DNA from 3 places in the Agrococcus sp. SL85 genome. Region 1 is predicted to be linked to each of the others. Evidence: predicted binding sites of a transcription regulator. Region 1 holds the regulator's gene; each other region holds the start of a gene.
What was found. The regulator HrcA, encoded in region 1, represses chaperone genes, less so after heat shock. The targets are predictions, from matches to a motif close to TTNGCACTCGNNNNNNNCGAGTGCNAA.
Positions count from the first base shown of each region.

Region 2: groES (co-chaperone GroES) is a predicted target of HrcA. The motif match lies at 1,948-1,974, and genes of this name have one in related genera.
Region 3: OVA14_RS05315 (Hsp20/alpha crystallin family protein) is a predicted target of HrcA. The motif match lies at 1,769-1,795, and genes of this name have one in related genera.

Region 1 is NZ_CP113066.1:2,069,495-2,072,758, reverse strand. It holds gene OVA14_RS10285 (16S rRNA (uracil(1498)-N(3))-methyltransferase) at 1-375, opposite strand, end outside; gene OVA14_RS10280 (DnaJ C-terminal domain-containing protein) at 375-1,466, opposite strand; gene hrcA (heat-inducible transcriptional repressor HrcA) at 1,467-2,483, opposite strand; gene OVA14_RS10270 (DUF4870 domain-containing protein) at 2,666-3,264, shown strand, end outside.
Region 2 is NZ_CP113066.1:489,193-492,456, reverse strand. It holds gene OVA14_RS02325 (hypothetical protein) at 1-665, shown strand, start outside; gene OVA14_RS02320 (class I SAM-dependent methyltransferase) at 727-1,893, opposite strand; gene groES (co-chaperone GroES) at 2,048-2,344, shown strand; gene rarD (EamA family transporter RarD) at 2,446-3,264, shown strand, end outside.
Region 3 is NZ_CP113066.1:1,082,684-1,085,947, forward strand. It holds gene OVA14_RS05305 (hypothetical protein) at 1-490, shown strand, start outside; gene OVA14_RS05310 (hypothetical protein) at 483-1,154, shown strand; gene OVA14_RS05315 (Hsp20/alpha crystallin family protein) at 1,188-1,676, opposite strand; gene OVA14_RS05320 (dihydrofolate reductase family protein) at 1,914-2,570, shown strand; gene OVA14_RS05325 (response regulator transcription factor) at 2,649-3,264, shown strand, end outside.

The DNA.
Region 1 (3,264 bases):
CTCACCGCGCTCGCCCTTCCACTGCACGACGCTGCGGCGCGCCTGCCACGGCACGATCGCGTCGACGCCCAGCTCGGTCGCCGCCTGCACCGCGAGCTCCGCGCGGTCGCCCTTCGCGAGGGCCTGCGAGAGCCCGATGCGGGGGCTCGGCGCCGCGACGCGCTCCAGGCGGTGCAGCACGACGTCGACGCCGTCGCGCTCGGCGCGCTCGACGACGCCCTCCGCGAGGGTGCCGCGCCCGTCGCTCACGAGCACGCGCTCGCCGCGCCGCATCCGGCTGACGACCGCCGCGTGGTGGGCCTCGTCGCGCTCGAGCGCGATGACGTCGCCCTCGGCGTGCGCCGCGAGCGCGTCGTGCCAGTAGCAGTGCGCCATCAGAGGCGGAGGCGGTCGCGCATCTTGGCGAAGAGCCCCTGCTTGAAGTGGCCGAGCGTGGGCGCGGGCGCCTTCGTGCGGTCGCGCAGCTCGCGCAGCAGCTCCTCGGAGCGGCGGTCGAGGCGCGTCGGCGTCACGACCTGCACGCCCAGGCGCAGGTCGCCGCGACCGGCGCCGCGCAGCCGCGTCACGCCGCGCCCGCCGACCGTGATGACGTCGCCCGACTGCACGCCGGCGCGCACCTCCACGTCGACGGGGCCGTCGATCGCCTCGACCGTGGCGCTCGTGCCGAGCGCGGCGTCCGGCATCGACACCTCGAGGGTGCCGAGCAGGTCGTCGCCGCTGCGGCTGAAGACGTCGTGGTGCTTGACGTTGATCTCGAGGTAGAGCGTGCCCGCGGGGCCGCCGGCCTCGCCCACCTCGCCCTGCCCGGGCAGCTGGATGCGCAGGCCCGTGTCGACGCCCGCGGGGATGTCGACGGGGATGCTGCGCTCGGCGCGCACGCGCCCGTGGCCCGCGCACGTCGGGCACGGCGAGGGGATCGTCGTGCCGTGGCCCTGGCAGTGCTGGCACGGCTGCGTCGTGACGACGTTCCCGAGCAGCGAGCGCACCTGGCGCTGCACGTGGCCGGAGCCGCCGCACATCGTGCAGCGCTCCTCGCTCGTGCCCGGCGACGTGCACGCGCCCTGGCAGCTGCCGCACAGCACGGCGGTCTGCACGCGCAGCTCGCGGTGCACGCCGAACACGACGTCGCCGAGGTCGAGGTCGACGCGCAGCAGGCTGTCCTGGCCGGGCTGGCGGCGCGGGCGGGGGCCCTGGCCGCGGCCGCCGCCGCCGAAGAACTGCTCGAAGATGTCGCCGAAGCCGAAGCCGCCGCCCATGCCGGGCTGCGGGCCGCGGTCGTACTCGGCGCGGGAGGTGGCGTCGCCGAGCACGTCGTAGGCGTGCGTGACGTCCTTGAACCGCTCTGCGGCCTCCGGGCTCGGGTTGACGTCCGGGTGCAGCTCGCGCGCGAGCCTCCTGTACGCCTTCTTGATCTCGTCCTGGCCGGCGTCGCGGGCGACGCCGAGGGTCTCGTAGTGGTCGGTCACTCAGTCCTCGCTCAAGAGCCGCGTGAGGTAGCGCGCGACGGCGCGCACCGCGGCCATGTTGCCTGCGTAGTCCATCCTGGTCGGGCCCAGCACCCCGACGTGCCCGTCGCTGCCGTCGGCCGAGTAGGTCGAGGCGACGACGGCGGTCTCGCCGAGGGGCCCGGCGAGCTCGCGCCCGATGCGGGTCGCGACCTCGCCCTCGGCGCCCATCTCGTCGAAGAGGCGCAGGAGGGTCACCTGCTCCTCGATCGCGTCGAGCACGGGCGTCACGGTGCGCGGGAAGTCGCGCTCCTCGCGCACGAGGTGCGAGGCGCCCGCCATGTAGAGGCGCTCGCCGCCCGCACCGAGCAGCATGTCGGCGAGCGCCCGCGCGATCGCCGCGGTCGCGGCGTGCAGCGCGGGCGGCGCGTCGGCGGCGACGCCCGCGAGGCGCTCGGCGGCGGCCGCCGCGGGCAGCTCGGCGATCGTCTCGGTGAAGGCGCGGCCGAGGGCCATCGCCTCCTCGGGCTCGATGCGCTGCTGGGCGTCGACCATCCGCTGCTCGACGCGCCCCGAGTCGAGGATGAGCACGGCCAGCACGCGGGCCTCGGCGATCGCGACGAGCTCGACGCGGCGCACGGCGGCCTGGCGGCGCACCGGCACCTGCACGAGCGCCACCTGGTTCGTGAGCTGCGAGAGCAGCCGCGCCGTGCGGGCGAGCATCTCGTCGCGGTCGTGGGTCTCGGCCTCGAGGAAGCGCGCGATCGCCTGGCGCTGGGCGCCCGTGAGGGGCTGCATGCGCTGGAGGCGGTCGACGAAGACGCGGTAGCCCTTGTCGGTCGGCACGCGCCCGGACGACGTGTGCGGGGCGACGATGAGCTCCTCCTCCTCGAGGAGCGCCATGTCGTTGCGGATGGTCGCGGCCGAGACGCCGAAGGCGTGACGGTCGACGATCGACTTCGAGCCGACCGGCTCGCGGAGCGCGACGTAGTCCTGCACGATCGCGCGGAGGACCTCGAGGCCGCGGTCGGAGACCATCCCGCTCCTCTCGTCGTGCGGGCGACTCCTCGCTCCGCTCTTGCACGCGTCTCTGGCACTCGTCAGGACTGACTGCCAATCCTATCGCGCCCTCGCCTCGAAGCCGATCCCCAGCCGGGGCGGCGCAGAATGAACCTGCACGGCGCGGGACCTCCGCCCGAGCCCCCACAGGAAGGCACGTCATGTCCGACCCCAACGCCCCCCGCCGCGAGGATCAGCCGGACCCCGCCGCGCAGCCCGGCGACGGCTTCTCCGTGACCCACGAGCAGCACGCCGCGCCCAGCGCGCCGGCGGCGCCCGGCGTCGGCCAGCCCGCGCAGCCGTTCACCGGCCACTCGCCCGACGCCGCGGCCGGCAACCCCGCGTTCTCCGCCCCGCCCGCCGACGGCCAGGGCCGGCAGCAGCCCCAGCAGCCCTCCGCGCCCGCGGCGCCGCCCTACGGTGCGCCGCAGGGCGAGCACGGCGCCCCGTCCCACGGCGTGCCGCCCCACGGCGCCCCGCCCCAGTACGGCGCGCCGCAGGGCCACCAGCCGCCGCAGGGCGCCTACCCGCCCGCGGGCGGCTACCCGCCGCCGCAGGGCGGCCAGTACGGCGCCCCGGGCCAGCCGCAGTACGCCTCTGCGCCCCCGATGTCGCCGGTCGACGAGAAGAACGCCGGCATGTGGGGCCACCTGTCCGGCCTCTCCACGATCGTCACGGGCGGATTCGGCGGCTGGATCGGGCCGCTCATCGTCTTCATGATCTACAAGGACCGCAGCGCCTTCGCCAAGCAGGAGGCAAG
Region 2 (3,264 bases), 1.1 Mb from region 1:
CCTACGGCCAGCAGGGCCAGGAGCCGGCTGCCGCGTACGGCCAGCCCGCGCCCTCGTACGGCCAGCAGGGCCAGGACGCAGCGCCCACGTACGGCCAGTCCGCGCCCTCGTACGGCCAGCAGCCCTACGGCCAGCAGTCGAGCGCGCCCGCCTACGGGCAGCAGTCCTACGGCCAGCCCGCGCAGGGCGGCTACGAGGCCGCGCCCGCCTACGGCGCCTCGGCGAGCGCGCCCGGCTACGGCCAGCAGCAGGGCTACGGGCAGTCCGGCTACGGCCAGCAGCCGTCCGCGGCCGCGCCCGCCGAGCAGTCCTACGGCCAGCCGGCCTACTCCGGCCAGCCCGCCTACGGCGACCAGTCGGGCTACGGCGCGCAGTCCTACGGCGCGGCGCCCGCGGGTGCCAAGAAGCTCTCGGGCCTGACGATCGCGGCGCTCATCGTCTCGGGCCTCAGCCTCATCGGCTCGCTCTTCAGCGGCATCGGCCTGCTCGGCGGCATCGTCGGCGCCATCCTGGGCTTCATCGCGATGCGCAAGAACCCGCAGGGCAAGCCGTGGCCCCTGATCGCTGCGCTCGCGGGCGTGCTGGCGGTCGTGATCTCGATCATCGTCATCGTGATCCTGCTGGTGAACTGGATCCCCTACTTCATCGCGCTCGGCCAGATCTGACCCACGACGAGCGTTGGAGCCCGCGGCATCCGTCGCGGGCTCTCTCGTCTCCGCCCGGCGCCTAGGGGCGCTCGGCGAGGATCGCGCGGTGGCGGCCGCCGACGCGGGTGGCGATGAGGGTCGCCCGCCCCTCGCCGCGCAGCTTGAGCCGCTTGCGCAGGGCCGCGGGGTCGAGGTCGGCGCCGCGCTTCTTGATCTCGAGCTCGCCGATGCCGAGCTCGCGCAGTCGCTGCGCGATCCGCCGCTCGTCGAGCGGCATCGTCTCGAGCACCCGGAAGGCCTGCGCGAGCGGCGTCGCCACGTGCTCGTCGCCGCTGAGGTAGGCGATGCCCTCGCTGATGCCGTGCGCGCCGAGCCGCTCGGCGAGCGCGCCGATGAGCTCGGCGCGGATCACGGCGCCCGCGGGTTCGTAGAGCCACGTGCCGAGCGGCCCCTGCTCGGGGTGCTGCGGCTCGCCCGCGAGCTCCGCGGCGCCCTGGTCGCCGAGCACGAGCGCGCTGCGAGCGACGCCGGGGCGCGCGAGCGCGCCCGTCCACACCACGGCCTCCACGGTCTCGCCGGCGTCGGTGACCCACTGGTGCTCGGCGCCCGCGGGCAGCAGCGCCCGATCGATGCCCGGCGCGAGCTTCACGCCCGCGGGCCGCTCGGCGGCGCGCGCGAAGACGGCCTCGAGCGAGGGCGACCAGTCGGCGGGGTCGGAGAGCCGGGTCGCGCCGTCGCGACGGGCCGGATCGAACCAGAGGGCCTCCGCGTCGACGGGGGTCTCCAGCGCGTCGCCGTGCACGACGCGCGCCCGCCATGCTGCGAGGTTGTACGCGGCGACCGCGGCCGTCGCCTCGTCGCGCTCGACGGCCGTCACCTCGAGGCCGAGCGTCGCGAAGGCGAGGGCGTCGGCGCCGATGCCGCAGCCGAGGTCGGCGACGGAGGCGATCCCCGCGTCGCGCATGCGCCCGGCGTGGTGCGCGGCGACGCGCAGTCGCGTGGCCTGCTCGAGCCCGGCCTCCGTGAAGAGCATCGCGCGCGCGAACTCGCCGAAGCGCGCCGCGGCTCGTCGGCGCAGCCGGGCCTGGGTGAGCACCGCCGCCACGAGGCGGGGGTCGTGGCCCTCGGAGCGCAGCCGCGCGACCTCGCGCACGACGTCGCCGCCGGCGCCGAGGCCGTCCTCGACCCGGTCCAGGAGCGCGAGGCCCTCGCGGCTCAGCAGCAGGCGCAGCTCGTCGACGTCCATCGCACCATCCAAGCAGGGCGGCGGGGCGGCGGCGGCTCCGCCGCGGGCGAACGGCTGGCACTCATGTTGACCGAGTGCCAGCGCGCGGCGTAGGCTCGCTCTGGTGTCCGGCCCGTCCGGACGCGCCCCACAGTCTGACAAGAAAGAGGCAACCGTGTCGGTTTCCATCAAGCCGCTCGAGGACCGCATCGTCATCCGTCAGGTCGAGGCCGAGACGACGACCGCCAGCGGCCTCGTCATCCCTGACACCGCCAAGGAGAAGCCCCAGGAGGGCGAGGTCGTGGCCGTGGGCCCCGGCCGCTTCGACGACAACGGCAACCGCGTCCCCGTCGACGTGGCCGTCGGCGACCGCGTGCTCTACTCGAAGTACGGCGGCACCGAGGTGAAGTTCGGCGGCGACGAGCTCCTCGTCCTCTCGGCGCGCGACGTGCTCGCGATCGTCGAGCGCTGACAGCCAGCAGCAGCTGACGCGGCGGCGCCCCCGATCGGGGGCGCCGCCGTCGCGGTTCCACCCGGAGCCGCGGCAGGCCCGCACGCACGTGAGGAGCGACGATGGGGGAGCCGGATCGGACCCGGGCCGGGATCGGCTACGCGCTCTTCGCCTACGCCTTCTGGGGCGTCGTGCCGATCTACGTGCAGCTCATGCGCGGCATCGACGGCTTCGAGCTCATCGGCTGGCGGCTCCTCGCCTCCGTCGTCGTCGCCGTCGCGCTCGTCACGATCACCCGGGGCTGGGCCCGGCTCGCCGCCGTCGTGCGCGGCCGCCGCGACCTGGGCCTCCTGTCCCTCGCGGGCCTCACCGTGCTCGCCAACTGGACGGCCTTCGTGGTCGGCATCCTGAGCGACAGGGTGCTCGAGACGAGCCTCGGCTACTTCCTCAACCCGCTCGTGAGCGTCGTGCTCGCCGTGCTGTTCCTCGGCGAGCGGCTCCGGCCGCTGCAGTGGGCCGCGGTCGCCGTCGGCGCGGTGGGCGTGCTCGTCATGGTCGTCGCGTACGGCGAGGTGCCGTGGGTCGGCCTCACGGTCGCGGTCTCGTTCGGCTGCTACGGCCTCATCAAGAAGCGCCTCTCGGGCGAGGTCGATGCGCTCTCGGGCTTCACGGTCGAGACGGTGGCGGCCCTGCCCGCCGCGCTCGTCATGATGGGCGTCGCCATCGCCCTCGGCGGCGTCACGCTCGGCGCCAACGGCGCGGTCGGCGTCTGGGCGACGGCCGGCTTCGGCCTCGTCACCGCGGTGCCGCTGCTCGCCTTCGCGGCGGCGGCGCGCCGCGTCTCGCTCACGGCGCTCGCCTTCACCCAGTACCTCGCACCGACCATCTCGTTCCTGTTCGGGGCCTTCGTCATGCACGAGCCGATGCCGCTCGCGCGCTGG
Region 3 (3,264 bases), 990 kb from region 1:
CGACGCCTTCTCGTCGGTCGTCGCGCTCTGGTCGACGCCCGAGCGGCTGTGGGCGACGGCGCTCGTCGTGCTCGCATCGACGGGCGCCGTCCTCGCCCTCGGCTGGCTCGTGCAGGCGCTCTGGCAGCGGCAGGCGGGCCTGGCCGCACCGCACCGCTCCACGTGGCTCGCGTGGCTGTGCACGACGGCCGCCACGGGGCTCCTCGGCACGGTGCTCTGGCCGGGAGCGCTCGTCGCCGGCGCGTTCGTGCTGCTCGCGAGCAGCGACGCCTCGTTCTCGACCGGGTCGCTCTGGGCGGTGCTGTTCGTCGAGCTGGCGGGAGCGGTCGTGCTCACGGGGCTCGTGGGCCTGCTCTTCGGCTGGCTGTTCCTCTCGACCTCGCGGCCGCGGATCGATCCGGCCGCGGAGGATGCTGCGGCGGAGGCCGCGGCGCGCGCCCACGACGAGGCGGAGCTGGGGCGCGGCCGCGATCGCTGGGCCGATGCCTGAGCCGGTCGCCGGGGCTCGCCCGGCGGCGCCCGGCGGGCCGGCCGCGCCCCGGCGCCCGGGCTCGCGGCGCGCGCGCCGCCCCGATCCGCTCACGCCCGCGCAGCGCGCCGCGGCCGCCCGCGCCGGCGGCGTCGGGCTCGCGCTCGTCTCCGCGGGTGCCGCGGTCGGCTCCGGCCTCCTCGCCGCATCGCTCGTCGTCGCGGCGCTGCGGTGGGCGATCATCGACCTCTTCGACGACGAGGCCTGGACCATGCCGGTGGCGCGGTGGGTGCAGGGACTCGACGCGTCCTGGCTGGTGCCGATCGTGCTCGTGCTCGTGCTGCTCGCGGTGGCGGCGGGGGCCCTCGGCTGCTGGCTGAGCGCGCGCCGGCTCGCGGCGGGCGGGGTGCCGGACCCCGTGGGCGTGACGGTGCGGGGCGCGGCGCTCGGCACCGGCCTGCAGGCGGTGCTAACGACCGCCTCGAGCTGGCTGCTGGGCCTGCTCGTGCTGCTCGGCGGCGCGCTCGCGGGCTGGCTCGTCGCAGCGCTCTGGATCGCGCTGTCGGTCCTCAGCTCCGCGCTCATCGGCTGGCTCGCGGGCCCGCGCACCTGGGCGGCGATCGCGCGTCGGCAGGCGCGCCTCGCGGCGCCGGATCTGCACGTGGGCGGGCCGCCGAGCGCATAGTGCGCCCGGCGGCCCGCTGGGGGAGGATCCGGCTCAGCCGCCGACGGGGGACGGGCGCGCGGCGTCCGCCGGACCCGGATCCGCACCCGCGTCGCGCGCGATCGACGCCTGCTCGCCGCGGTGCTCGACCTGGATGCGCCGCGGCTTCGCGCGCTCGGCGACCGGGATCGTGAGGGTGAGCACGCCGTGCTCGTAGGCGGCGTGGATCGCGTCCTGGTCGATGTCGCTGCCGAGGCTCAGCTGGCGCACGTAGCGACCGGCGGGGCGCTCCTGCGCGAGCCACTGGGCGCCGTCGGCCGCGCCGAGCGTGCGCTCGGCCTGGATCGTGAGCGTGCTCGCGTCGACGTCGAGCGCGATCGAGCCCGGGTCGACGCCCGGGAGGTCGACGTGCACGACGTAGCGGTCGCCCGCGCGGTAGAGGTCCATCGGCATCCAGCTCGCCGAGCGCTGCGTGCCGCCGCTCGTCATGAGGCGAGCGGCCATGCGGTCCATCTCGCGGAACGGGTCGAAGGTCAGTGCCATGACAACCACCTCCTCCTCTGGGGCGGCCGCCCTGTGCGGCCCGCCCGGGTGCCTGGCGGCTCCGCGGGCGCCCCGCGGAGCACCTCCCAGTGTTGGCACTCCTGCTTGGAGAGTGCCAAGAGGGAGCCTCGAGCAGCCTCAGGACGAGCGGAGGTCAGGCCGGTGCTTGCGCGCCTGGCGCGGCTGCGGCCATGCTCGACGGGTGCCGCGACGGAGCGGCCGAGCGGAGGGATCCGGATGCGACTGGTCGCGCACGAGTTCATGACCCTCGACGGCGTCATGCAGGGGCCCGGCGGCTCCGAGGAGGACACCAGCGGAGGCTTCCGCCACGGCGGCTGGGTGGCGCCCGCGTTCGACGACACGGTCGGGGAGGTCGTGACCGGCTGGTTCGCGCGCACCGATGCGCTGCTCTTCGGCCGCACGACGTACGACATGATGGCCGCCTACTGGCCGCTCGTCACCGATCCGGACGACCCCGTGGCCCAGCGGCTCAACACCGCGCCGAAGCACGTCGTCTCCACGACGCTCGACCCCGCCGAGGCGCCCTGGCAGGGCACGGCGTCGGTCATCGCCGACGACGTCGTCGCCCGCATCCGCGCGCTCAAGGACGGCGGCGAGGGCGAGCTGCAGGTGCACGGCTCCTGGCAGCTGCTGCAGACGCTCATCGACGAGCGGCTGCTCGACGAGCTGCGGCTCATCGTCTTCCCCGTCGTCGTCGGGCGCGGCAAGCGGCTCTTCGACGACGTCGCGCGGCCGAGCGGCTTCGACGTCTCCGACGTGCGCGTGGCCGAGAGCGGCGCCGTCGCGATGGTGCTCGTGCCGAGCCCCTTCCGCATCGCGACCTACGAGGTCGTCGACGGTGCCGAGGTCATGGTGGAGGATCCGGCCGGCTGAGCGCGCGGCCGGCGCGCGCGGGCGGCGCGGCGCGCGGCGTTCAGCGCCGCGTCAGGCCCGGCGGGGGATGCTCGGGGCATGCGCGTGCTGCTGGTCGACGACGAGGTGCGGCTCGCCGACGGCGTGCGTCGCGGGCTCGAGGCGGAGGGCATGGTGGTCGACGTCGCGCACGACGGCGTCGACGGGCTCTGGCGCGCGCGCGAGTTCGCGTACGACGTCGTGCTGCTCGACGTCATGATGCCCGGCATGAGCGGCTACCGCGTCTGCCAGGCGATGCGCGCCGAGGGCATCTGGACGCCCGTGCTGTTCCTCACCGCGAAGGACGGCGAGTGGGACGAGGTCGAGGGCCTCGACACCGGCGGCGACGACTGGCTCACGAAGCCCTTCTCGTTCCCGGTGCTCGTGGCGCGCATCCGCGCGCTGGCGCGCCGCGGCGGCCGCGAGCGCCCGACGGTGCTCGAGGCGGGCGACCTGCGGCTCGATCCCGCCGCGCGCACCGTGCACCGCGGCGAGGCGGCGATCGAGCTCACGGCCCGCGAGCTCGCCGTGCTCGAGCTGCTCATGCGTCGCCGCGGGGAGGTCGTCACGAAGCGCGAGGTGCTCGACGACGTGTGGGCCGAGGACTTCGAGGGCGAGGCGAACATCGTCGAGGTCTACGTCGGCCGCATCCGCCGCAAGGTCGACCGGCCCTTCG